Regions from separate parts of the Variovorax sp. YR752 genome, predicted to be linked through region 4. Evidence: predicted binding sites of a transcription regulator. Region 4 holds the regulator's gene; each other region holds the start of a gene.
The links. The regulator LexA, encoded in region 4, represses DNA repair genes until DNA is damaged. The targets are predictions, from matches to a motif close to ACTGTATNNNNATACAGT.
Positions count from the first base shown of each region.

Region 1: imuA (translesion DNA synthesis-associated protein ImuA) is a predicted target of LexA. The motif match lies at 1,793-1,810, and genes of this name have one in related genera.
Region 2: AAG801_RS06520 (ATP-dependent helicase) is a predicted target of LexA. The motif match lies at 3,954-3,971, and genes of this name have one in related genera.
Region 3: AAG801_RS33510 (ATP-dependent helicase) is a predicted target of LexA. The motif match lies at 2,277-2,294, and genes of this name have one in related genera.

Region 1 is NZ_CALRZC010000100.1:14,137-19,959, forward strand. Features, by position in the region: gene AAG801_RS22190 (aldo/keto reductase) at 1-500, opposite strand, end outside; gene AAG801_RS22195 (ABC transporter substrate-binding protein) at 583-1,713, opposite strand; gene imuA (translesion DNA synthesis-associated protein ImuA) at 1,825-2,628, shown strand; gene AAG801_RS22205 (DNA polymerase Y family protein) at 2,597-3,940, shown strand; gene AAG801_RS22210 (error-prone DNA polymerase) at 3,933-5,823, shown strand, end outside.
Region 2 is NZ_CALRZC010000018.1:6,447-12,269, forward strand. Features, by position in the region: gene hprK (HPr(Ser) kinase/phosphatase) at 1-413, opposite strand, end outside; gene AAG801_RS06510 (PTS sugar transporter subunit IIA) at 515-982, opposite strand; gene raiA (ribosome-associated translation inhibitor RaiA) at 1,175-1,504, opposite strand; gene AAG801_RS06520 (ATP-dependent helicase) at 1,824-3,941, opposite strand; gene corA (magnesium/cobalt transporter CorA) at 4,167-5,153, shown strand; gene AAG801_RS06530 (YoaK family protein) at 5,210-5,823, shown strand, end outside.
Region 3 is NZ_CALRZC010000221.1:2,672-8,494, forward strand. Features, by position in the region: gene AAG801_RS33490 (hypothetical protein) at 1-201, opposite strand, end outside; gene AAG801_RS33495 (hypothetical protein) at 241-906, opposite strand; gene AAG801_RS33500 (aldo/keto reductase) at 934-1,851, opposite strand; gene AAG801_RS33505 (translation initiation factor Sui1) at 1,869-2,213, opposite strand; gene AAG801_RS33510 (ATP-dependent helicase) at 2,316-4,361, shown strand; gene AAG801_RS33515 (H-NS histone family protein) at 4,373-4,873, opposite strand; gene AAG801_RS33520 (hypothetical protein) at 4,948-5,268, opposite strand; gene AAG801_RS33525 (HAD domain-containing protein) at 5,358-5,813, shown strand.
Region 4 is NZ_CALRZC010000081.1:18,520-24,342, reverse strand. Features, by position in the region: gene AAG801_RS19540 (penicillin acylase family protein) at 1-1,256, shown strand, start outside; gene AAG801_RS19535 (helix-hairpin-helix domain-containing protein) at 1,281-1,592, opposite strand; gene lexA (transcriptional repressor LexA) at 1,594-2,271, opposite strand; gene AAG801_RS19525 (asparaginase) at 2,347-3,279, shown strand; gene AAG801_RS19520 (organic hydroperoxide resistance protein) at 3,295-3,717, opposite strand; gene AAG801_RS19515 (MarR family transcriptional regulator) at 3,729-4,217, opposite strand; gene AAG801_RS19510 (ATP-binding cassette domain-containing protein) at 4,300-5,823, opposite strand, start outside.

The sequences.
Region 1 (5,823 bases), on a different contig from region 4:
ACGCGGCCCTTGTCCTTCCAGCCGCGCAGGGTGGCCAGGTGCGTGCGCCAGTCGACGAGGTTGTGCACCTGCATCAGGTCGATCTGCTGCGTGCGCAGCCGCGCGAACGATTGCTCCATCTGCGCGATGCCGGCCTCGCGGCCCGAGGTCCAGACCTTGGTGGCGAGGAAGGGCTTGGTGCGCGGCTTGGCGGCGGCCAGCAGTTCGCCGGTGGTTTCCTCGGAGCGGCCGTACATCGGCGAGCTGTCGATCACCGTGCCGCCGGCCGCGAAGAGCGCCTCGAGCACGCCGGGCAGGCGCTGGTATTCGTCGGTGCCGGGGCGTTGGTCGAAGCCGATCCAGGTGCCGCAGCCGATGACCGGCAGGGCTTCCTTCGTGGAGGGAATGGGGCGGGTGGTCATCTGCATCGCGGGCCTGCTCGGTTGCTGCTGGGCGAAGGAGGGGAGCGCGGCGCCCGCGCACAGGGCCGCGCCGAGCCGCAGCAACTGCGCGCGCGTCAGGGCAAGAGGGCGGGGCTCGTTCGTGAAAGGCGTCGTCACGAACGAAATTCTGCGCCCGCGAGGCCCGCGGGCGGAAGGGGCCTCAGCGCAGGTAGCGCCCGTCGGCCTTGAGCATCGACAGCTCGGAGAAGGTCAGCCCGCGGTGCTCGCCGGGCCGGTACGACACGGCGATGCCGCCGAGGTCGAGCGTCTTGAACGACTCCAGGCCCTTCTGCAGCGACTCGGGCGTGGGGTTCGCGCCCGCGCGCTTCAGGCCCTCGACCATGACCTTGGCCGTGACGTAGCCCTCCAGGCTCGCGTAGCTGAACTCGGTCGCGCCGATCTTCTTCATCGCCGCCTGGTACTCGGCGATGACGGGCATCGCGCTGTTCCACGGGTAGGGCACGACCTGCGAAATGACCACGCCGGCCGCGTCCTTCTTGATGTCCTGGAAGAGTTTTTGCCCATTCAGGAAAGAGAACGAATAGAACGCCGTCTCGCCGCCGGCTGCGCGGTAGGCCGAGATGAACTTGGCCGCCACGTCGTTGGTGGCCGACAGCACCACGGCCTTGGGCTTGAGCTTTGCCAGCTCCGCGGCGCGTTCGGCCGCATCGGAGCCGTCGTTCTTGATGGCGACGCTGCCGACCATCTTGTCGCCGCGTTCGGCAATGAACTTCTGCGTGCTCTCCATCGCCGAGCGCGCGCCGGGGTTGTCGTTGTGCGCGAAGGCGATGCGCGACAGGCCGATCGTGAACAGGTGGTTCACGATGCGGCTGTATTCCTCGTCGAAGCTGATGCGCACCGGAAAACCGAACTCGCTGAACTTCACCACCGGGCCCGCGCCCGTGTACGGGCCGACGACGGGAATCTTCAGCTCGTTGGCCGCCTTCAGCGCGCCGACCGCCGACGAGGTGCCGATGGGCATCAGCACGCCGACGGCGCCGTCGCGCGCGAAGGCCTTGACGTTCTCGGCGCCCTTGGCGGGGTCGTAGGCGTCGTCGAGCTGGCGCAGCTCGACGGGCCGGCCGTTGATGCCGCCGCTCGCGTTCAGCGCGGTGAACATGGCGCGGATGCCGACGAGCGGCTCGGTCGACAGCGACGCGAGCGGGCCGGTCTGCACGTAGGTCTGGCCGATCAGCAGCGGCTTGGCGGTCTGCGCCTGGGCGGCGGGAGCCACCGTGAAGACGAGGGCGGCGAAGGCCGAAGCCAGCAATTGAATCTTTTTGTGGATCATGGTCACAAATTGTTAACAAACCGATCTTAAGGCGCTGGCCTTCGCAGGTAAATCGATCTCTGGTTGCGACCTGGGAAATACTGTATAAAAATACAGTTAACAGTTGCAATCATGGGCCTCCCTTTCCTCGACTCCTTTTCCACCGCCGCCGGCCGCGGCGTCTGGCATGCCGACGAACTCGGTCTGGCGGACGCGCAGGTCGTGGCCACCGGCCATGCCGCGCTCGACGCCGAGCTGCCCGGCGGCGGCTGGCCCGTGGGCGCGATGACGGAGCTGTTGCAGGCCACGCCCGAGGCCCATGTCTGGCGCCTGCTGCTGCCCGCGCTGGCGCAGGCCGTGGAGGCGCGCGAGGGGCCGGTGGTGCTGGTCGGCGCGCCCTACGAACCCTGCGGCGCCGCGCTGGGGGCGCAGGGGCTGCCGGTGGAGGCGCTGATGTGCGTGCGCAGCGACGCCCCGGCCGCGCGGCTGTGGGCCTGCGAGCAGGCGCTGCGCTGCGCCGAGATCGCCGCCGTCGTCGCCTGGCTGCCGCAGGCCCGCGTGGGCGAGCTGCGGCGGCTGCAGCTGGCCGCGGCGCAGCACGAGGTGCTGCTGTTCGTGTGCCGGCCCGAGTCGGTGGCGCTGTCGGCGTCGCCCGCGCGCCTGCGCCTGCGCGCCGAGCGCTGCGCGGACGACCCGGCGCAGATCGCGCTGCACATCCTCAAGCGCCGGGGGCCGCCGCTGGCCGCGCCGGTGCGGGTGCCGGCGCGCAACGCCCGCATGAGCGCGCTGCTGGCCGCCGCCCGCGTGCGGCGCCAGTTGCGCCTGCAGCCGCAGGCGTCCGTGACACCGGCCGCCGCGCCGTCGGCCACGGTGGTGCGCATCGATGCGTGGAAAGGAGGCCCGGATGCACTGGATCGCCTTGCAGTGGTCGTCTGAAGCCGAGGAAGGCGACGCACCCGACATGCCCACGCCCGAGGCCCTGGGCTGGTGGGCGCTGCGGTTCACGCCGCACGTCGCCTGGCAGGACGAGGCGCTGATGCTCGAAGTCTCGGCCTGCGAACGCCTCTGGGGCGGCCGCGCGCCGCTGATGCGCCAGCTGCTGGCCATCAACCCCGTGCCCGACGCGCGCATGCTCGGCGCGCAGGGCGCCACCAGCCTGATCGCGCTGGCGCGGCTGCGCCTGTTCGCGCGCAATGAACACCGGCCCGCCGAGGTGCCCGCCGGCCTGCCGCTGGACACGCTGACGGCCGCGCGCGGCCACCTCGACCTGCTCGCGCGGCTGGGCTGCCGCACCTGGGGCGATGTGGCCGCCTTGCCGCGCGGCGGCCTCACGCGGCGCTTCGGCACCGAACTGCGCGCGGCGCTCGACAGGGCCTGGGGCCTGCGCCCCGAAAGCCACGCCTGGCTCACGCTGCCCGACGTGTTCGAGCAGAAGCTCGAATTGCCCGCGCTGGCCGAGACCGGGCCCGAACTCATGTGGTCGGCCAACCGCCTGCTCTCGGCGCTGCAGATCTGGCTGCGCGCCCGCCAGCGCGGGGCGCGCGCGCTCGAGCTGCAATGGACACTCGACCTGCGGCGCCTCAACGGCGTGACCCTGCCGCCGCACCAGCAGCTCACCGTGCGCACGGCCGAGCCCACGCAGGACATGGCGCACCTGCGCCGCCTGCTGTCCGAAAAACTCGCGCTCACCACGCTGGCCGCGCCCGTGAGCTGGCTGAAGCTGCGCACGCTCGAAACCGATCCGCTGGCCGGCGCCAGCACCAGCTTCCTGCCCGAAGACAACCGCAAGGGCGACAAGCTGCACGAGATGGTCGAACGGCTCAGCGTGCGGCTCGGCGCCGACCAGGTGCTGGTGCCGGTCGCGCAGGCCGACCACCGGCCCGAGCGCCAGCAGCAGTGGCGACCCGCGCTGCAGAAAGAGAAAACGCCTGCGCCCGACAAGGCCCGCAAAGAAGCCGCCTCGCAGCCCGATGCGATCTATCCGCCCTGGCTGCTGCCCGAGCCCTTGCGGCTCGAGATGGACGGCGAGCGCCCGTGCTACTGCGGGCCGCTGCGCAAGCTCGTCGGGCCGCAGCGCGTCGAGGCCGGCTGGTGGGGCGGCGAGGACGACGGCGGCCAGCCCGCGATGCGCGACTACTACGTGGCCGAAAGCCCCGAGGCCGGCCTGGTGTGGATCTTTCGCGAGCGACCCGCCACGCGCTTTTCGTCGGGCGAGGTGCGCTGGTACCTGCAAGGCTTCTATGCCTGACCTGAGCGGCAAGGAGGAACGCAAGCGCCTGCCGGCCAAGGTGCATGTGCTGCCGCAACGGCAGAAGCCGGTGCCGGGGTTGCCCGACTACGCCGAGCTGCACTGCCTCACGAACTTCAGTTTCCAGCGCGGCGCCTCGACGCCCGAAGAGGTGGTCGAGCGCGCCTACCACCTCGGCTACGCGGCGCTGGCGATCACCGATGAATGCTCGGTGGCGGGCATCGTGCGTGCTTATGTCGCATTGCGTGATCTGCCTGCGAAGCTCGACGAGTACGAGCGCGAGAACCCGGATGAACCACCGATCCCGCGCAACCCCGGTTTCCGCCTGCTGTTCGGTAGCGAGTTCCGCTTCGAGCGCTTCAAGCTCGTGGTGATCGCGAACGACACCGAGGGCTGGGGCAACCTCTGCGAGTTCATCACCGCCGCGCGCAACACCGAGTTGCCCAAGGGCGAGTACCGCGTCGATTGGGACACGAGCGACGTCGCCTCGCTGCAGCGCTGCCAGGTCCTTTTCGTGCCGCGCCGTCCGCCGGGCGGCATGCCGGACGCGGCCACCGTGCAGGAAGACCTGGCCGCGGCCAGGGCGCTGTACGGCGACAACCTCTGGCTGGCCGTGGAGCTGTTCAACGAACGCGACGACGACCTCTGGTTCGTCACGCTGATGCAGGCGGGCGAGCAGGCCGGCGTGCCGCTGGTCGCGGCCGGCGACGTGCACATGCACGCACGCGGCCGCAAGCCGCTGCACGACGTGCTCACGGCAGTGCACGAAGGCTGCACAGTCGCCGACTGCGGCTTTGCGCTGCAATCGAACGCCGAGCGGCACCTGCGCCAGCGGGTTCGCTTGGCCGAGCTGTATCTGCCCGCGATGCTGGCGAACACGCTGGAGGTGGCGCAGCGGTGCCGCTTCGATCCCGAGGTGATCCGCGAGACCTACAAGTACCCGCTGGAAACTGTGGGCAGCAGCGAGACGGCGGCGCAGACACTGGTGCGCAAGACCTGGGACGGCGCGCGCGTGCGTTACCCCGACGGCATTCCCGAGAAGGTGCGCGCGCAGGTCCAGAAAGAGCTCGACCTGATCACCGAGCTCGAATACGAGATGTTCTTCCTCACGGTGGAAGACATCGTGCGCTTCGCACGCTCTCAAGACATCCTCTGCCAGGGCCGCGGCTCGTCGGCCAACTCGGCGGTCTGCTACTGCCTCGGCATCACCGCGATCAACCCCGACAAAGGCCACCTGCTGTTCGAGCGCTTCCTGAGCCGCTATCGCAAGGAACCGCCCGACATCGACGTCGACTTCGAGCACCAGCGGCGCGAAGAAGTCATCCAGTACATCTACAAAAAGTACGGCCGCGAGCGCGCCGCCATCGCCGCCGTCGTCATCTGCTACCGCTCGCGCAGCGCCTTGCGCGACGTCGGCAAGGCCATCGGCATCGACGAGCGACTGGTCAACGAGTTCGCCAAGGACCACTACTGGTTCGACGACACCGCGCTCGGCGAACAGCTCGACAAGGCCGCCGCGCGCGTCGGCGTGAAGGAAGACCGGCTCAAGCTGGTGCAGTGGATCGAGATGACGCAGCGGCTCAAGGGCTTTCCGCGCCACCTGAGCCAGCACGTCGGCGGCTTCGTGCTCACGCACACCAGGCTCACGCGGCTGGTGCCGGTCGAGAAGGCGTCGATGAAAGACCGCTCCGTCATCCAGTGGGAGAAAGACGACCTCGAAGCGATGGGCATGCTCAAGGTCGACGTGCTTGCGCTCGGCATGCTCAGCGCCATCCGCCGCGGGCTCGACCACATGAACCGCTGGCGCGGCTCGATGGTGCAGATGCACCACATCCCCAACGACGACCCCAAAGTGTTCGACATGATCTGCGACGCCGACACCA
Region 2 (5,823 bases), on a different contig from region 4:
TGCTTGGACAGGTAGGCGCGCAGCAGGTCGATCACGAAGGCCGATGATTCGCGCGTGGCAAAGAGCGGCAGCTGGGCCCGCTCGCAGATCGACAGCAGCTCGTCGGGCGCGGCCTGGCCGTCAGCCAGCACCAGCATCGGCGGCTCCAGCGTGACGATGCGCCCGATGCGGCGCACGCAGTCTTCCTTGCTGCCGCGCGTGAGGTAGGCCACCTCGCGCGCGCCCAGAATCTGCACGCGGTACGGGTGGATGTAGTTCAGGTAGCCGACCAGGTCGGCGGCCGACTGCGCGCGGCTGATGACATCGGGGTCGAACTGGCGCTCCGAGGCGCCGAGCCCCGCGAGCCATTCCCAGCGGAGCGATCCGCGGAACTCCTCGAACATGGCATCGGCGCTGATGACGGTCGGCTTCATGCGTGCGGCGGCCGGCGCGGGACGCCGGCATTCTGGTCAGGATGGAGGGAGAGAAAAGCGTCGCCGCAGCTTATCAGCAGCGGCCCGCCCGGCGCGTGCGCTCAGGCGACCTGGGTCGATTGCCAGCCGGCAATGAGGCCGTGCAGTGCGGCGGCGTCGGTACTGGACTTGATCTGCTCGCGCAGGCCGGCGTCGCTCAGCAGCTCGGCAATTTCAGACAGGATTTCGAGGTGCTTCTGCGTGGCCGCTTCGGGCACCAGCAGGAAGATCAGCAGCGCCACGGGCTGCTCGTCGGGAGCGTCGAAGCCGATGGGGTTCGCCAGCTGGAACACCGCGGCCATCGGCGCCTTGAGGCCCTTGATGCGGCCATGCGGAATGGCAACGCCATGGCCCAGACCGGTGGAGCCGAGGCGCTCGCGCGCAAACAGGCTGTCGGTGATAAGGGCACGTCCCAGGCCGTGAAGGCTTTCGAACAGAAGACCAGCTTCTTCGAAAGCACGTTTCTTGCTGGTGGCGTCAACGCTCACGAGCACTTGAGCGGGCGGCAGGATGGACGCGAGGCGATTCATGGTGGGGTCAGGGCGGGGGCGATTATGCACCTCCTCGGTAAAAACCCCCAGTCCCCCTAATTACTTTCGTCTACATGTGTTGCCAAGAGGCGTCGCCTCCTCTGGAGGCCTTTGCAAAGCCCCACCAATGTGGTCGGACAAACAAAAGGCCGCCCGAAGGCGGCCTGAGATGCGGGGCGCGGGGCCCGGCGTTTACATCACGCGCTTGGGTGCCACGTGATGGTGGTCTTGCAGGCGATCCTTGTGGCGGACCACCTGGCGGTCGAGCTTGTCGACCAGCTCATCGACCGCGGCGTAGAGATCAGCGTGGCTCGATTCCGCGAACATGTCACTGCCCTTGACGTGGATGTTGCATTCCGCCTTTTGGCGGCGTTCCTTTTCCTTCTGCTTTTCCACCGTGAGGATCACCTTGACATCGACCACCTGGTCGAAATGTCGCGTGATCCGGTCCAGCTTGCTCGTGACGTAGGTGCGCAAGGCAGGTGTGACGTCGAGGTGATGACCGCTGATCGTCAAATTCATGAATGACCTCCTGAGAATTGACGGTTGGGGAAATGACCGCACTCCGGGATGAAGCGTGGCCGGCGAAACAGGTGTGGGGGAGAACGGGAGAAGAGGAAGAGAGAGGTGAGAAAGGGGGCGGTCGGATTCACTATGCCCAAGCTGTCACGGTATTGCAATACCGGGGCTTGCCCGAGTGACGGGCCGGTGTATTGCATGCCCTAATCCGCTATTGTTTCCATAGCTGTCCCCGTGCAGGGGTATGCGGTTGCGGCACATTGGAAGCAAGTGTTTCCACACATCGCACGCAGTGACCCTCCCGACCGAAGGGCTGGCCCGCTCAGCGCCAGGCGGCGCGCATGCGGTTGCGCAGGTCGATCACCGCGGCCGGTGGCGGCACGGCGGGCGGCAGCACCGGAGGCGGCGGCCAGGTCTGCAGCTCGAAGCCTGCGAGGTCGGACTCGGTGATGAAGCGGGTGCGGTTGGCGTACAGGTGCCGGTCGCCGCGCGCCGCCTGCTGCGTGATGTGAAAGCGCTGCGGCATCACCAGGTGCAGGTGGTCGCGGGCCCGCGTCATTGCCACGTAGAGCAGGCGCCGCTCTTCTTCCAGCTCGTGCGCGCCCTGCGCCACGTCGGCCGGCATGCAGCCGTCGACCACGTTGATCACATGCACCGAATTCCACTCCTGGCCCTTGGCCGAATGGATGGTCGACAGGATCAGGTAGTCCTCGTCGAGCAGCGGCGGGCCGGGCCGGTCGCTGGTGGCTTCGGGCGGATCGAGCGTGAGCTCGGTGAGAAAGCGTTCGCGCGAGCCGTAGCCGCCCGCGAGCCGCGCCAGTTGCTCGACATCGGCACGCCGCACGCCCGAGGTGTCTTCGTACAGCCGCTCCAGGTGCGGCTGGTACCACTGCATCGCGACCTCCACATCGGCCGGCCACTTCAGCGACGGTTCGCGCAAGGCGGTATAGGCCTGGGCGAAGTCGGCCCACTGTTCGCGCGCGGCCGACGGCGGCACGAAGTCGCGCACGGCCGCGGCCGGGTCGGCCGCCTGGTCCATCGCGTCGAGCAGGCGCGTGCCGGTGGCCGGGCCCACGCCGGGAATGAGCTGCGTGACGCGAAAGCCCGCCATGCGTCCGCGCGGGTTCTGCGCGAAACGCAGCACCGCGAGCAGGTCCTTCACGTGCGAGGCCTCGAGAAACTTGAGCCCACCGAACTTCACGAACGGGATGTTGCGTCGCGCCAGTTCCAGTTCGAGCGCCGCGCTGTGCGACGAGGTGCGAAACAGCACCGCCTGCGACTTCAGCGCCAGTCCGCCCTCGCGGTGCGCCAGGATCTTGTCGGCCACCCAGCGCGCCTGCCCGGCCTCGTCGGGCACGAGCACCAGCACCGGCTTGCCGGCCGAGGGCTTGTCGGTCCACAGCGTCTTGGCGTGCCGCTCGGCGGCCTGCGCGATGACGCGGTTCGACGCGTCGAGGATCGGCTGCGTCGAGCGGTAGTTGCGCTCCAGCGTGACGATGCGCGCCTCTTGCGAAAACTGCGACGGAAAGTCGAGGATGTTGCGCACCGTGGCGCCGCGGAACGAATAGATCGACTGCGCGTCGTCGCCCACCACCGTCACGCCGCGCCCGTCGGGCTTCATGGCCCGCAGGATCGCGGCCTGCAGCAGGTTGGTGTCCTGGTACTCGTCGACCAGCACATGGTCGAAGCGCGCGCCGACATGCGCGGCCAGCGCGGGCTCGGCGACCATTTCGGCCCAGTAGAGCAGCAGGTCGTCGTAATCGAGCACGTTCTGCTGCTGCTTGGCCTCGACGTACGCCCCGAACAGCATCCTGAGCTGGGCCTCCCACTCGGCGCACCAGGGAAAGTTGTCTTTCAGCACCTCGGCCAGCGGCGCGCGCGTGTTCACGCAGCGCGAGTAGATCGACAGGCAGGTGCCCTTGCGCGGAAAGCGGTTGACCGTGGACGACAGCCCCAGCTCATGCCGCACCAGCCCCATGAGGTCTTCGGCGTCGCCGCGGTCGTGGATGGTGAAGTTCTCGTCGAGCCCGATCTGCGCGGCGTACTCGCGCAGCAGCCGCGCGCCGATGCCGTGGAAGGTGCCGGCCCACGGCAGCGCCGGCGGGCGTTCCGACTTCAGGCCCAGCACACGCGCCAGCACCTGGCCCGCGCGGCGCTCCATTTCCTGCGCGGCGCGGCGCGAGAAGGTGAGCAGCAGCAGGCGCTGCGGATCGACCCCGCCCGCGATCAGGTGCGCCACCCGGTGCGCCAGCGTGCTGGTCTTGCCCGACCCTGCGCCGGCGATCACGAGCAGCGGCCGGTGGTCTTCGCCGAGCGCCGCCCCCACGCCGTGCTCGACCGCCGCGCGCTGGTCGTCGTTGAGCGCAGCAAGCGCCGCGGCCAGGCGCTCGGCTTGCGTCTTGGGTGCGGTGGAAACAATGGGGGGCGCAGCGGTCTGCATGGGCACGACTTTACTGTATGTCCGTCCAGTTCGAGTGCCTTGCCGCCCAATGGCCAGTGACATAATCGCGCCTCGCTGCAACCGGAGACTCCCCATGGAAACCGCCCCGTCTCGGCAGCTTTCAACTCCCTTGCGACGCCGCGCATGATGTACTGACGCCGGGTCTGCGGGAATTGAAAGCGCCCCTCCCTCGCCCATCGTTCAGTCATTCCCGGGAGTGAGCCCATGCTCAATATCTTTACGCTCGCCAACGGCCGCCTCGTCCAGGAAGAGATCGAGTCGCTCGAAGAGCTCTCCAAGTTCCAGCCGATCTGGGTCGATCTCGAGTCGCCCACGCTCGAAGAAAAGCGCTGGATCAAGCAGTACTACGGCCTCTCGATTCCCGAAGACGCGATGGACGAGGACATCGAGGAGTCGGCGCGCTTCTACGAAGAAGACAACGGCGAACTGCACATCCGCTCCGACTTCTTGATCGACGACGACGAAGACCCGCGCACCGTGCGCGTGGCTTTCATCCTCAACCAACACAACACCGACCTGCGCAGCCGCGGCGTGCTGTTCTCGATCCACGACGAAGACGTGCCCGTGTTCCGCCTCTTGCGCATGCGCGCACGCCGCGCGCCGGGGCTGATCGAAGACGCCAAGGAAGTGATGCTCAAGCTCTTCGACGCCGACGCCGAATACTCCGCCGACACGCTGGAGAACATCTACGACGAGCTCGAAGTGGCGGGCAAGAAAGTGCTCTCGGGCAACGTCACCGACGAGCTGGCCGGTGAAGTGCTCGGCCTCATCGCGCGGCAGGAAGACTTGAACGGCCGCATCCGCCGCAACGTCATGGACACGCGCCGCGCCGTGAGCTTCATGATGCGCAGCAAGATGCTCAACGCCGAGCAGTTCGAAGAGGCGCGGCAGATCCTGCGCGACATCGAATCGCTGGACAACCACACGGCCTTCCTCTTCGACAAGATCAACTTCCTGATGGATGCGACCGTCGGTTTCATTAACATCAACCAGAACAAGACCATCAAGATCTTCTCGGTGGCCAGCGTCGCGCTGCTGCCGCCCACGCTGATCGCGAGCATTTACGGCATGAACTTCAAGTACATGCCCGAGCTCGACTGGCAGGGCGGCTACCCGTACGCCCTGGCGCTGATGGCAGCGAGCGCGCTGGGGCCGATGTGGTACTTCCGCCGGCGCGGCTGGCTCAAGTAACGCCGCGCATCGGGTGCTAGAGTGACTGCCGACAGGCAGTTGACCTGGAGGGCCCCGTGCGCAGACTTCGTTTCCTCACCAACCGCCACCGCGCGCCGTCGACGAACACCGCGCTCGGCCTGCTGCTGGCCTTCAATGCCGGCGCCGTCAATGCGGGCGGCTTCCTCGTGCTGCACATGTACACCTCGCACATGACCGGCTTCGCCTCGCAGCTGGCGGACGGCATGGTGCTGGGCAACCTCACGTTGCTGCTGAACGCGTTGGGCGCGATCCTCGCGTTCGTGAGCGGCGCCGCGGTCTGCGCGGTGCTGGTGAACTGGGCACGCCAGCATCGGCTGCATGGCGTGTATGCGCTGCCGTTGCTGCTGGAGGCCGCGCTGATGTTCCCGTTCGGGCTCGCCGGCGCCATCACGCTGACCTGGGCCACGCCGTTCGCGGTGCCGCTCACAGTGCTGCTGCTGTCGTTCATCATGGGGCTGCAGAACGCCGTGGCGTCGAAGACCTCGGGCGGCAGCACGCGCACCACCCACATGACCGGCAACATCACCGACGTGGGGATCGAGCTGGGCAAGATGCTCTACTGGAACCGACGCGCGCCGTCCACACCGCTGCCGGTGCGCCACGACCGCAGCCGGCTGCGCCGCTGCGGCGGGCTGGTCGGCATGTTCGT
Region 3 (5,823 bases), on a different contig from region 4:
TGCCGGCTCCTGCAGGCGAACACAGGCGGCAAGCACCTCGAGCGCATCGGACTCCTCGCTACGGCGCTCCAGCGAAGCCAGTTCGGCCATCAGCGTGCTCGACAGTATCGTCGGCCGGTCCGAGCCCTGCATCGACCGCTCGTGGAGCTCGTCGAAACTGCTGACGCGCCACAGGGTGGACGCGTGTTCTTCGGTGGGCATGGGAGTCTCCGGATCGGATGCTGCGACGGCTTGACAAGTTCAGTATGCACATTTGATTGATCCGCGCCAAGCGTGGAGCACCGCCCAGATGCAGGCTGCCGGCAACACCGGAGCCCACGGCATGTCCATCGCCCACAGCGTCGCACCACTGACCAGGCACCACGTTAGCGGAATCGCCCACCAGATCACAGAGGTCGCACGGTAAGCGGGCGCAAACATCAGTAACGTACCGAGGGTACCGAGCACCGTTGCATCCGGGGTCAATCCGAAACTCTCGGTTTCCATCCAGTGGCGGCCGAAAGCCGGCAGCAGCGCGGGCATGATCAGCGCAGCGGTGCCCAGCAGGATCGGGCCGGCGGCAGGCGGGTTGTCGATCCGTCGCACCTTCCAGCTCGCGCCGGCCAGCAATGCGGCCTGGGCCGCGAATGCCGCAGCGAACCAGTTCGCCGCCCAGTTGATCGCCGCATAGCGCTCGGCGTGAAAGGCCCAGGCCACCCAGGCCCAGGCGAGCGACAGCGCGAGCAGCCAGGCGCGCGGCGCCCACGTGGCGCGCCGCCACCACGCCACGCACAGCACGACCCAGCCCAGCGCCACCGGCAGCTGCCAGGGCCACAGGGCCTGGTGGTACAGCTCGAACAGGCGGAAGTAGGTGCGCGGGGAGAACAACAGGAAGTCGGACAGGCGGTAGGTCCACCACTCGGTCATGGCGAGCACCCCTGGCCGCGCCGGAGGCTACAGCGCCGCGACATGCGCCGCGATGCGCGCACGCAGCGCGGCATCGGGCATGGTCCCGCGCGCCGCGCCGAGGTTCTGGCGCACATGCGCAACGCTGCTGGTGGCCGGGATCGCGCAGCTCACTGCCGGGTGCGAGACGATGAACTTCAGCACCAGTTGCGCCCAGCCATCGCAGCCCAGCTCGGCGGCGAAGCCGGGCAGCGGGTGGCGCTGCAGCGCGCGAAGCAGCGCCCCTTCGCGGAACGGCCGGTTGGCGATCACGGCGATGCCGCGCTCCTGCGCCAGCGGCAGCAGGCGCCGTTCCGCCTCGCGGTCGAGCGGGTTGTAGCTGAGCTGCACCACGTCGATCGGCTGGCTGCGCATCAGCTTCTCGATCTCGTCGTGGCGCCGCCCTTCCGAGGTGCTGATGCCGACGTAGCGCAGCCGCCCGGCCGCCTTCATGGCAAACAGCGTCGGCAGGTGCTGCTCCCAGGCCAGCAGGTTGTGCACCTGCAGCAGGTCGAAGCGCGGCACGCCCCAGAAGCGCCGCGACGCCTCGATCTGCGCGGGCCCCTTGGTGCCCGCGCCGATCCACACCTTGTCGGCCGAAAACACCGGTGCCTTGCCACCCAGCTTCGCCAGGCCGTGGCCGATCACCGGCTGCGACGAGCCGTACATCGGCGACGAGTCGATCAGCCGCCCGCCGGACTCGAAGAAGGCGCGCATCACCTCGGCGCAGGCGTCGCGGGCGACTGCATCGTTGCCGACGTTGAAGGTGATCCAGCTGCCCAGGCCGACCACCGGGATGCGCTCGCCGGAGGACGGGATCGGCCTGGTGGCCACCGTGGCCGCCTGCGCCATCACGCCACCGTGCAGAGCCAGCGGCAACGATGCGGCCAGCATCTGCACGGCGCGTCGGCGCTGCAGGTCCGTCATCGCAGCACCCTTGCCTCTCAGCCGCCGGCGCGTCGCGCCGCGTGGCCTTCCCTGACCAGCAGTTCGATCACCCGCTCGACATGGTCGCCCTGGATCTCGAGCACGCCGTCCTTCAGCGCACCCCCGGCGCCGCAGGCGGTGCGCAGCCGCTTGCCGAGCGCGGCCAGCGCCTCGTCGTCGAGGGCGAGGCCACGCACCAGCGTCACCGTTTTGCCGCCGCGGCCCTTGCTCTCGCGGCTGACGCGCACGCGGCCGTCGCCGCGCAGCGCCTCGCGCGCCCGTGCAGCGCACAGGCAGCCGGACAGCGGCTGGCGGCATTGCGGGCAGGTGCGCCCGCCGTCGGTGGAGTAGACGAGAGCCATGGCTTGCCGATTCTTCCACGGCCCACTCCACACCGGTGCCACTGCGGCCACTCCGAACGGCGACCTGGATACGTATACAGTACCCTCGCATCCCGCTTCGCCATGACCGCCGCCACCCTGCCCGCCGATCTCTTTGCCGCGCTCAACGACGAGCAGCGCGGCGCAGTGGCACATGGCAGCGGCCCGCTGCTGGTGATCGCCGGCGCGGGCACGGGCAAGACGATGACGCTGGCCGCGCGCGTCGCCCGGCTGGTCCTCGACGGCGCCGACCCGAACCGCCTGCTGCTGCTGACCTTCTCGCGCCGCGCCGCGCAGGAACTGGCGCACCGTGCCGGCCGCCTGCTGCATGCGGCGCTCGGCTTTCGCGCGACGCAGGCTGCGCCCACCCTGCCCTGGGCCGGCACCTTCCACGCGGTGGGCGCGCGACTGCTGCGCGAGCATGCGGCGTCGATCGGGCTGTCGCCGCAGTTCACGCTGCTCGACCGCGGTGACGCCGAAGACCTGATGGGCATCGTGCGCCAGCAGCTCGAACTCGGCAGCGGCGGCCAGCGCTTCCCGCTCAAGGGCACCTGCCTGGCGATCTACTCGCGCGTGGTCAACGCGCAGCTCGGTGTCGACGCGGTAGTGCAGCAGGTCTTCCCCTGGTGCCGTGGTCACGAGCCGGCGCTGAAGCAACTGTTCGCCGCCTACATCGACGCCAAGCAGCAACAGCAGGTGCTCGACTACGACGACCTGCTGCTGTACTGGCAGCAGATGTTGGAGGAGCCGGCGCTCGCCCATGCCATCGGCGCACGCTTCGAGCAGGTGCTGGTCGACGAGTACCAGGATACCAACCGCCTGCAATCGGCCATCCTGAAGGCGCTGAAGCCCGACGGCCGCGGCCTCACCGTCGTCGGTGACGACGCGCAGTCGATCTACTCCTTCCGCGCCGCCGACGTGCGCAACATCCTCGACTTCCCGGCGCAGTTCGAGCCGTCCGCCGAGGTGGTCACGCTGACGCACAACTACCGCTCGACGCAGGCCATCCTGGCCGCTTCCAACGCCGTCATCGCGCTGGCCACCGAGCGCCATCCGAAGGACCTGCACAGCCCGCGCGAGGGGCCGCGGCCGCGGCTGGTCAGCGTGGCCGACGAGATGGCGCAGGCGCGCGGCGTGGCCGACGAGGTGCTGCTGCTGCGCGAGGGTGGCCTGGCGCTGAAGCGCCAGGCGGTGCTGTTTCGCACCGGCCACCACAGCGCGGCACTGGAACTGGAACTGACGCGCCGCGGCATCCCCTTCGTCAAGTTCGGCGGGCTGCGCTTCCTCGAGGCGGCCCACGTGAAAGACCTGCTCTCGGTGCTGCGCTGGGTGCAGAACCCGCGCGGGCGGCTGGCGGGATATCGCGTCGTGCAGATGATCCCGGGCCTGGGCGCGGCCTCGGCGCGGCGCCTGCTCGATGCCATCGCCGCGGCCGACGATCCGCTGCAGGCGCTGCACACCTTCAAGCCGCCGGCCGCCGCAGCGGCCGACTGGCGCGGCTGGCTGGCCGCGCACGAGGCGCTGCGCGAGGCCGGCTGGCCCGCGGCCATCGCGCAGGCGCGGCGCTGGTACGAGCCGCATCTCGAGCGGCTGCACGAGGACGCGACAATCCGCCGTGCCGACCTGGCCCAGCTCGAACGGCTGGCTGCGCAGTACCCGAGCCGCGAGCGCTTCCTCGCCGAGCTGACGCTGGACCCACCCGAGGCGACCAGCGACGCCGCCGACGAACCACACCGCGACGAGGACTACCTGATCCTGTCGACGCTGCACTCGGCCAAGGGCCAGGAGTGGAGCGCAGTGCACATCCTCAACGCGGTCGACGGCTGCATGCCGGCCGACCTGGCCACCGGCCATGCCGACGAGATCGAGGAGGAACGCCGCCTGCTCTACGTCGGCATGACACGGGCGAAACACCACCTGACGCTGTGGGTGCCGCAGCGCTTCCACATCACGCAGCAGTCAGCCGGCGGCGATCGCCACCTGTATGGCTCGCTGACGCGCTTCATTCCGGAAGACCTGGCGCAGCGCCACTTCGACCGTGTCGTGCCGGCGTCGACCCTGGCCGCCGAGACGGCGGGCGCCGCCCTGCCGTCCATCGACCTGATGGCGCGTGTGCGGCGCGCCTTCTGAAGCCGATGGACCTACTGCACAGCGACGCCGGACTCGATCTCGACCGCCGGCGTCTTCGCTGCCCGCCCCTTGCGGCCACGCGTGGCAGGCTTCGCGGCGCGCTTCTTCGCGGCGACCTTCGGCGTCTTGGCCGGCCGGGCCGGCTTGGCAGCCTTGGCCACGCGAACCTTCTTCGATGCCGGTTGTGCCGCCGGCGCATCGATCAGGAAGGCGTCGCGATCCTTGGCGCCGGCGATCCAGGCCGGCGGGCGGCCGTGGCCGGTCCAGGTCTGGCCGCTCTTCGGGTCGCGGTACTTGGCGACACCGCTGCTGCGGCTGGCCCGGGCCGGCGCCTTGCGCGCCACGGCGCGGGTGCGGCCGCCTGCGAGGCCGACGTCGGCCGCGCTGAGGCCGTAGTCGGCAATGACCTGACGCACCTGCGCGATGATGGTCTTGAGTTCCTGGCGCCGCAGTTCCTCGGCTTGTTTCTCGAGCTTGGCGATCTCGGCTCTGACGGCCTGGTAGGTCTTCATGGGGTTCCTCGGTTTGTCACGACAGCATGGCCACCCAACTGTGCGGCGCCACCAATTGTGCGCGACCCGGCCGATCACCCCACCGCCGGCGTTTCAGGCTGTGACCACTCCAGCAGCTCGGCCAGCCGGCAGGCCACCCAGAAAGCCTCGTCGGCACGCACGCCCGAACCCTCGCCGATCAGGCCGAGGTGGCAGCGGCGCAGCACTTCGTCCTCGGCGATGCCGTGGCGGAACAGCATCGCACGGGCCGGCTCGACCATCGCCTGCGCGAGGTCCTCGCAGAACTCGTGGCGCGCGGCCAGTTCGTCGCGCGGCAGCGTCAGGCGGCCGGTGCGCGGCGAGCGGTACAGCGCGGCGAAGGCGTCGGGAATGAGGATCTGCGATGAGTCGTCCATGAGCGCGGTCGGTGCAGCCAAGTTTGGCGCAGCGCATGGACAGCGCTGCCGGCATTCCCTAGCCTAACGCGAACGAGGCTCGAACTCCCATGCGCATCCTGTTTCTCGATTTCGGCGGCGTCACCCACCCCTGCTCGACGGACGACGAGGCACGCGCCGTGCACCGCGGCTCGGTCAGCGCCGGTGTTCGGCTCGACGTGTTCTGCTGGTTCGACATCCTGCCGACGCTGCTCGCCCCCTACGACGACGTCTACGTGGTGGTGCACTCGAACTGGCGCTTCAGCCACTCGGCCGCCGAGATCGGCGACCTGCTCGGCGACCTCGGCAGCCGCTACCTCGGCTGCACGCCGCTGGGCGAGCGCTACGCGTGCATCCAGGCCTGGCTGGCGCGTCACCCGACGGTGTCGTCGTTCCGCATCCTCGACGACTCGCCGGCGTCGTTCGGTGACCCGCCACCACCCGAGCTGATCCTGTGCGACCCGCGTACCGGGCTGTCGGAGCCGCGCGTGCAGGCGCAGATCCGCGAGTGGCTGGCGGCCGGTTGAGCGTGTTCCG
Region 4 (5,823 bases):
AGGGGCTGACCGGCCCGGCCGGAACGCCGACCTATGCCATCGCGATGCGCTGGACGGCGCTGGACCCGGACCCCGGCACGCTGGAGGCCACCATCGACATGACGCAGGCGCGCTCGGTCGACGAGTTCATCCGCGCCACAGCCCGCCACGTCGCGCCGATGCAGAACATGGTGGTGGCCGATCGCAGCGGCCGCATCGCCATGGTGTCGGCCGGCCGGGTGCCGCTGCGCAAGCCCGACAACGAGCTGAAGGGCCAGGTGCCGTCACCCGGCTGGGAGGCGCGCTTCGATTGGGCGGGCTACCTCGACCCGACGGCCACGCCGCGCGAGGCCGACCCGGCGCGCGGCTGGATCGCCACTGCCAACCAGCGCATCCACGGGCCCGACTATCCGCACTACATCACCAGCGAATGGGCGCTGCCCTATCGCATGCAGCGCATCGAGCAGATGCTGACGGCGAAGCAGAAGCATTCGATGGCCGACATGCAGGCCATGCAGCGCGACGAGCTCTCGCTGGCCGCCGTGCGCCTGCTGCCGGTGCTGCGCCGGGCGGCGTCCGAGCATCCGCTGGCGGCTGCGGCGCAGCGCGAGCTGGCCGGCTTCGACGGCCGCATGGCCGGCGACAAGGCCGCGCCACTGATCTTCTGGGCCTGGGCGCGCCACCTCGCGCAGGGACTGTTCGCCGACGAGGCCGGCGAGAAGGTCTGGGCCGGCAGTGCACGCGCCTATCGGGAGGCGCTCGAGGCCGTGATGGAGCGTGACGACGCCTGGTGGTGTGACAACAAGACGACGCCCGCCGCCGAGACCTGTGCGCAGCAGAATGCGGCGGCGCTGACGCAGGCGCTGAGCGAACTGCAGGCGGCGCAGGGGCCGGACATGGCGGCCTGGCGCTGGGACCGCGCCCACCAGGCGCGCAGCGAGCACCGGCCGTTCAGCAAGGTGAAGTTCCTGGCGCGCTGGTTCGAACTGCGCGCGCCGGTGGGCGGCGACACCTACACGGTGAACGTGTCACGCGTGACCCTGAAACCCGACAGCAGCACCGGCGAGCTCTACCTCGACGAGCATGGCCCGTCGCTGCGCGCGATCTACGACCTCGGCGACCCGGCGCAGTCACGATTCATGCACTCCACCGGCCAGTCAGGCCTGGCGCTGTCGCCGCTGTATGGCAGCTTCGTCGAGCGCTGGGCGAAGGTCGACTACGTGCCGGTGTGGGGCGGGGTGGCAGAACACACGCTGCTGCTGCTGCCGCAACGTTGAGCGCGCGGGCCGCTGCGCAAGCGCTCAGACGTGACCGAACAGCGCCTTGCGCTGCGGCGTGTACTTCCACCAGGGTGCGGCGGGGGCGCCGCGCATGAAGTCGGTGGCGGCCATGAAGGTATCGAGCACGCACGGGTCTTGCCGCTGACCGGTGGCGGCACACAGCGATTGGTAGAGCACGAAGGCATCCTTGCCGCGCAGCTCGGCCGGTGTGCGGATGCCGATCAGGCGCAGATCGGCGGCCAGCGCGGGGCCGATGTTGGGCAACTGCTCCAGTTCGCGGCACTCCGCCGCCGTGGCCGCCTTCGGGGCCTTGATCGTGGGCGCGGCGCTCATCTCACATCAGCATGTTGTTGCGGATCAGGCCGACGGCCAGGCCCTCGAGTTCGAAGTACTCCTCGCCCGGCTGCACGACGATGGTCTGGAAGTCGGGGTTCTCCGGGATCAGCTCGATGACGCCGCGCGAGCGGCGGAAGCGCTTGACCGTGACCTCGTCGCCGAGGCGGGCGACGACGATCTGGCCGTTCTTGGCGTCGCTGGCCTTCTGCACGGCGAGCAGGTCGCCGTCCATGATGCCGGCGTCGCGCATGCTCATGCCGCGCACCTTGAGCAGGTAGTCGGGGCGGCGCGGGAACATGCTGGCCTCGACCAGGTAGGTCTGGTCGACGTGTTCCTGCGCGAGGATCGGGCTGCCCGCCGCGACGCGGCCGATCAACGGCAGCGACAGCTGCGCCAGGCTGGGCAGCGGGAGCGTGAACTGCTTGCCGCGCGACTCGTTGAGTGCGCGCAATGTGTCAGACTTCAAGCGGATGCCGCGCGAGGTGCCACCCACCAGTTCGATGACGCCTTTGCGCGCCAGGGCCTGCAGGTGCTCTTCGGCGGCGTTGGCCGACTTGAAGCCGAGCTCGGCGGCGATCTCCGCGCGCGTGGGCGGAGCGCCGGTGCGCTCGATGGCGCTTTGCACCAGATCGAGGATTTGTTGCTGGCGGTCGGTCAGTTTGGGCTTTTCCTGCACGGGCGCTCCTGGGCGGGAATGACGTCGTCGCTGGATGAATGTCCAGTGGCTGTATTTTCATCCAGTTTCCCGAAAATGCAAGACAGCACACGCAGCGTGGCCGTGCTGGCCACCGGCGGCACGATTGCCGGCACCGCCGCCGACCCCGGCGACAACATCGGCTACACCGCCGCGCAGCTCGGCGTGAAGGCGCTGGTGGAGGCCGTGCCGGCACTGCGTGAGGTGCCGCTGCTGACCGAGCAGGTGGCGCAGCTCGACAGCAAGGACATGGACTTCGCGGTCTGGGCCACCCTGGCCCGGCGCGTGGCCGAGCTGCTGGCACGCCAGGACATCGCCGGCGTCGTCATCACCCATGGCACCGACACGCTGGAGGAGACGGCGTATGCACTGCAGCGCCTGCTGGCGCCGGCCAAGCCGGTGGTGCTGAGCGCGGCGATGCGCCCGGCCACCGCACTGCTGCGCGACGGCCCTCAGAACCTGCTCGATGCGGTGACGCTGGCGCGCGAGCCGGGAGCACGCGGCGTGATGGCGGTGCTTGCCGGCACAGTGCATTCCGCGCTGGACGTGCGCAAGGTGCACAGCTACCGCGTGGATGCCTTCGGATCGGGCGATGCCGGGCCGCTGGGCTACATCGAGGAAGGCCGCCTGCGGCGCCTGCGCGACTGGCCGATGGTTGATCCGCTGGGGCTCGAGGCTCTCGAGAAGGGCGCCTGGCCCTGGGTGGAGATCGTCACCAGCCACGCCGGTGCGCGGCCCGAGGGCGTGCACGCATTGGTGAAGGCAGGCGTGAAGGGCCTGGTCGTCGCCGGCACCGGCAACGGCAGCCTGCATCACGCACTGGAAGCCGCACTGCTGGAGGCGCAGCGCGCCGGCGTCGGCGTCTGGCGCAGCACACGCTGCCTGGCTGGACCGGTGCAGATGAAGCCCGGCGACGGATTGCCCGCCGCCGGAACGCTCACGCCGGTGCAGGCGCGCATCGAGCTGATGTTGCAGCTGATGCGCGGCTGAACCGCGCGCGGTGGCTCAGACCACCGTCAGCGTCACGTCGATGTTGCCGCGGGTCGCGTTCGAGTACGGGCAGACCTTGTGCGCGGTGTCGACCAGCGCCTGCGCGTCTTCCTTGGCCCAGCCGGGGATGCTGATCTGCATCGCCACCTGGATGCCGAAGCCGGCCGGGATCGGGCCGATGCCGACGTCGGCAGTGATCGAGGCGTCCGCCGGAACGACCTTCTTCTGCTGGGCGGCGACGAACTTCATCGCGCCCATGAAGCAGGCCGAGTAGCCCGCCGCGAACAGCTGCTCGGGGTTGGTGCCGTTGCCGTTGCCGCCCATCTCCTTCGGCGGCGCGAGCGTCACGCTCAGCTTGCCGTCGTCCGACTTCGACGTGCCTTCGCGGCCGCCGGTGGTGGTGGCTTTGGCGGTGTAGATGATCTTCTCGATGGCCATGGTGGTTTCCTTCAGGCGTGGTGGGAATGGGGATCGGCCTCGAGCAACTGCGTGCGCAGCTGCTGCAGGCGACGGGTGAGCGCGACGAGTTCGTCGGCACTGCAGCCGGTGGCGGCTGCGAGTTCGCGGGGCACCGAGGCGGCGCGGCGCTTCAGCGCGCGGCCCTCGGCGGTGAGATGGACGAGCACGCGGCGCTCGTCATCGGCGGCGCGGGCGCGGCTCAGCCAGCCCGAACTTTCCATGCGCTTGAGCAGCGGCGTGAGCGTGCCGGAGTCGAGGTAGAGGCGCTCGCCGAGCTCGCCGACGCCCAGGCCGTCGCGCTCCCACAGCACCAGCAGCGCCAGGTACTGCGGGTAGGTCAGGCCGAGCGGCTCGAGCAAGGGCTTGTAGAGCCGGGTCATCGCCAGCGAGGCGGAATACAGCGCGAAGCAGAGCTGGTTGTCGAGCTGCTGCCAATCGGTGGCAGCAGCCGATGCAGGGGAGGTCGTCGTGCGAGCCATGGCGAGACTGTACTAAAGAGCGAGCAATTAAATTGCGTACAATATAAATGCCCTAACGCCAGCAGGGTTGCTGGCGCGGCGTTCAGCCCGCCGAAGTCATCTCGTCGATACGGGTGCTCAATTCGAGCCAGCGCGCCTCGAGCCGCTCGATCTCGTCGTTCACGGCCTTCAGCCGCTTGCCGGCCTCGGCGAGCTTCTCCGCTGTCAGCGAGGCATCCGCAAAGGCGGCCTCGAGCTTGTCGCGCTCGCCGAACAGCACGTGCATGCGGTGGTCGGTGAGCGTCAGTTCCTTCTTCAGCGGCTTGGCCTCGTCGGCACGCGCCTGGCGTGCGGCGGCGGCGGCCTTGCGGTCTTCCTTGCGCTTCGGCGCGGCATCCTCGCGCAGCTTGCGCGACTGTGCCGACGCCGCCTTGGAGGCCTCGCGCGACTGCTCGAGCAGCCACTTCTGGTAGTCGTCGAGGTCGCCGTCGAAGGGCTTGAGCGCACCGCCGGCGACCAGCCAGAACTCGTCGCAGACCTCGCGCAGCAGCGCGCGGTCGTGGCTGACCAGCATCACAGTGCCCTCGAACTCGTTGAGCGCCATCGACAGCGCCTCGCGCGTCGTCAGGTCGAGGTGGTTGGTCGGCTCGTCCATCAGCAGCAGGTTGGGGCGCTGCCACACCAGCATGGCCAGCACCAGGCGCGCCTTCTCGCCGCCGGACAGCGTGCCCACCGGCTGCGTGACCATGTCACCGACGAAGCGGAAGGAGCCGAGGAAATCGCGCAGTTCCTGCTCGCGCGCGGCGGGGCCGACGTCGCGTGCCAGGCGCACCATGTGCATCAGCGGGCCATCGGCGGGCGAGAGCACGTCGAGCTCCTGCTGCGCGAAGTAGCCGATCACCAGACCCTTGCCTTCGGTCATCGTGCCGGCCAGGGCGGCCAGTTCGTGCGAGATCGTCTTCACGAAGGTCGACTTGCCCTGGCCGTTGGCGCCGAGGATGCCGATGCGCTGGCCGGCGAGCACCGAGCGGTCGATGCCCGAGACGATGCGTGTCTCCTTGCCGTCTTCGGAGCGGTAGCCGCAGGCGAGGTCGCTGAAGGCCAGCATCGGATTCGGCAGCGACAGCGGCTCGCGGAACTCGAACTGGAAATCACTCGCCGTCAGCACCGGCGCCAGCTTCTCCATGCGCGCCAGCGCCTTGACGCGGCTCTGCGCCTGCTTGGCCTTGCTGGCCTTGGCCTTGAAGCGGTCGATGAACTTCTGCAGGTGCGCCATGCGCTCCTGCTGCTTGGCGTAGCTGGCCTGCTGCAGTGCCATGCGCTCGGCGCGCATCTCCTCGAAGGTGGTGTAGTTGCCGCCGTAGCGCGTCAGCTTGGTCTCGTCCAGGTGCAGGGTGACCTTGGTGATGGCGTCGAGGAACTCGCGGTCGTGGCTGATGACGATCAGCATGCCCTGGTAGCGCTGCAGCCAGGCCTCCAGCCAGACGAGCGCGTCCAGGTCGAGGTGGTTGGTCGGTTCGTCGAGCAGCATCAGCTCGGCCGGGCACATCAGCGCGCGGGCCAGCTGCAATCGCATGCGCCAGCCGCCGGAGAAGCTGTTGACCGGCGCGTCGAGCTGTTCACTGCG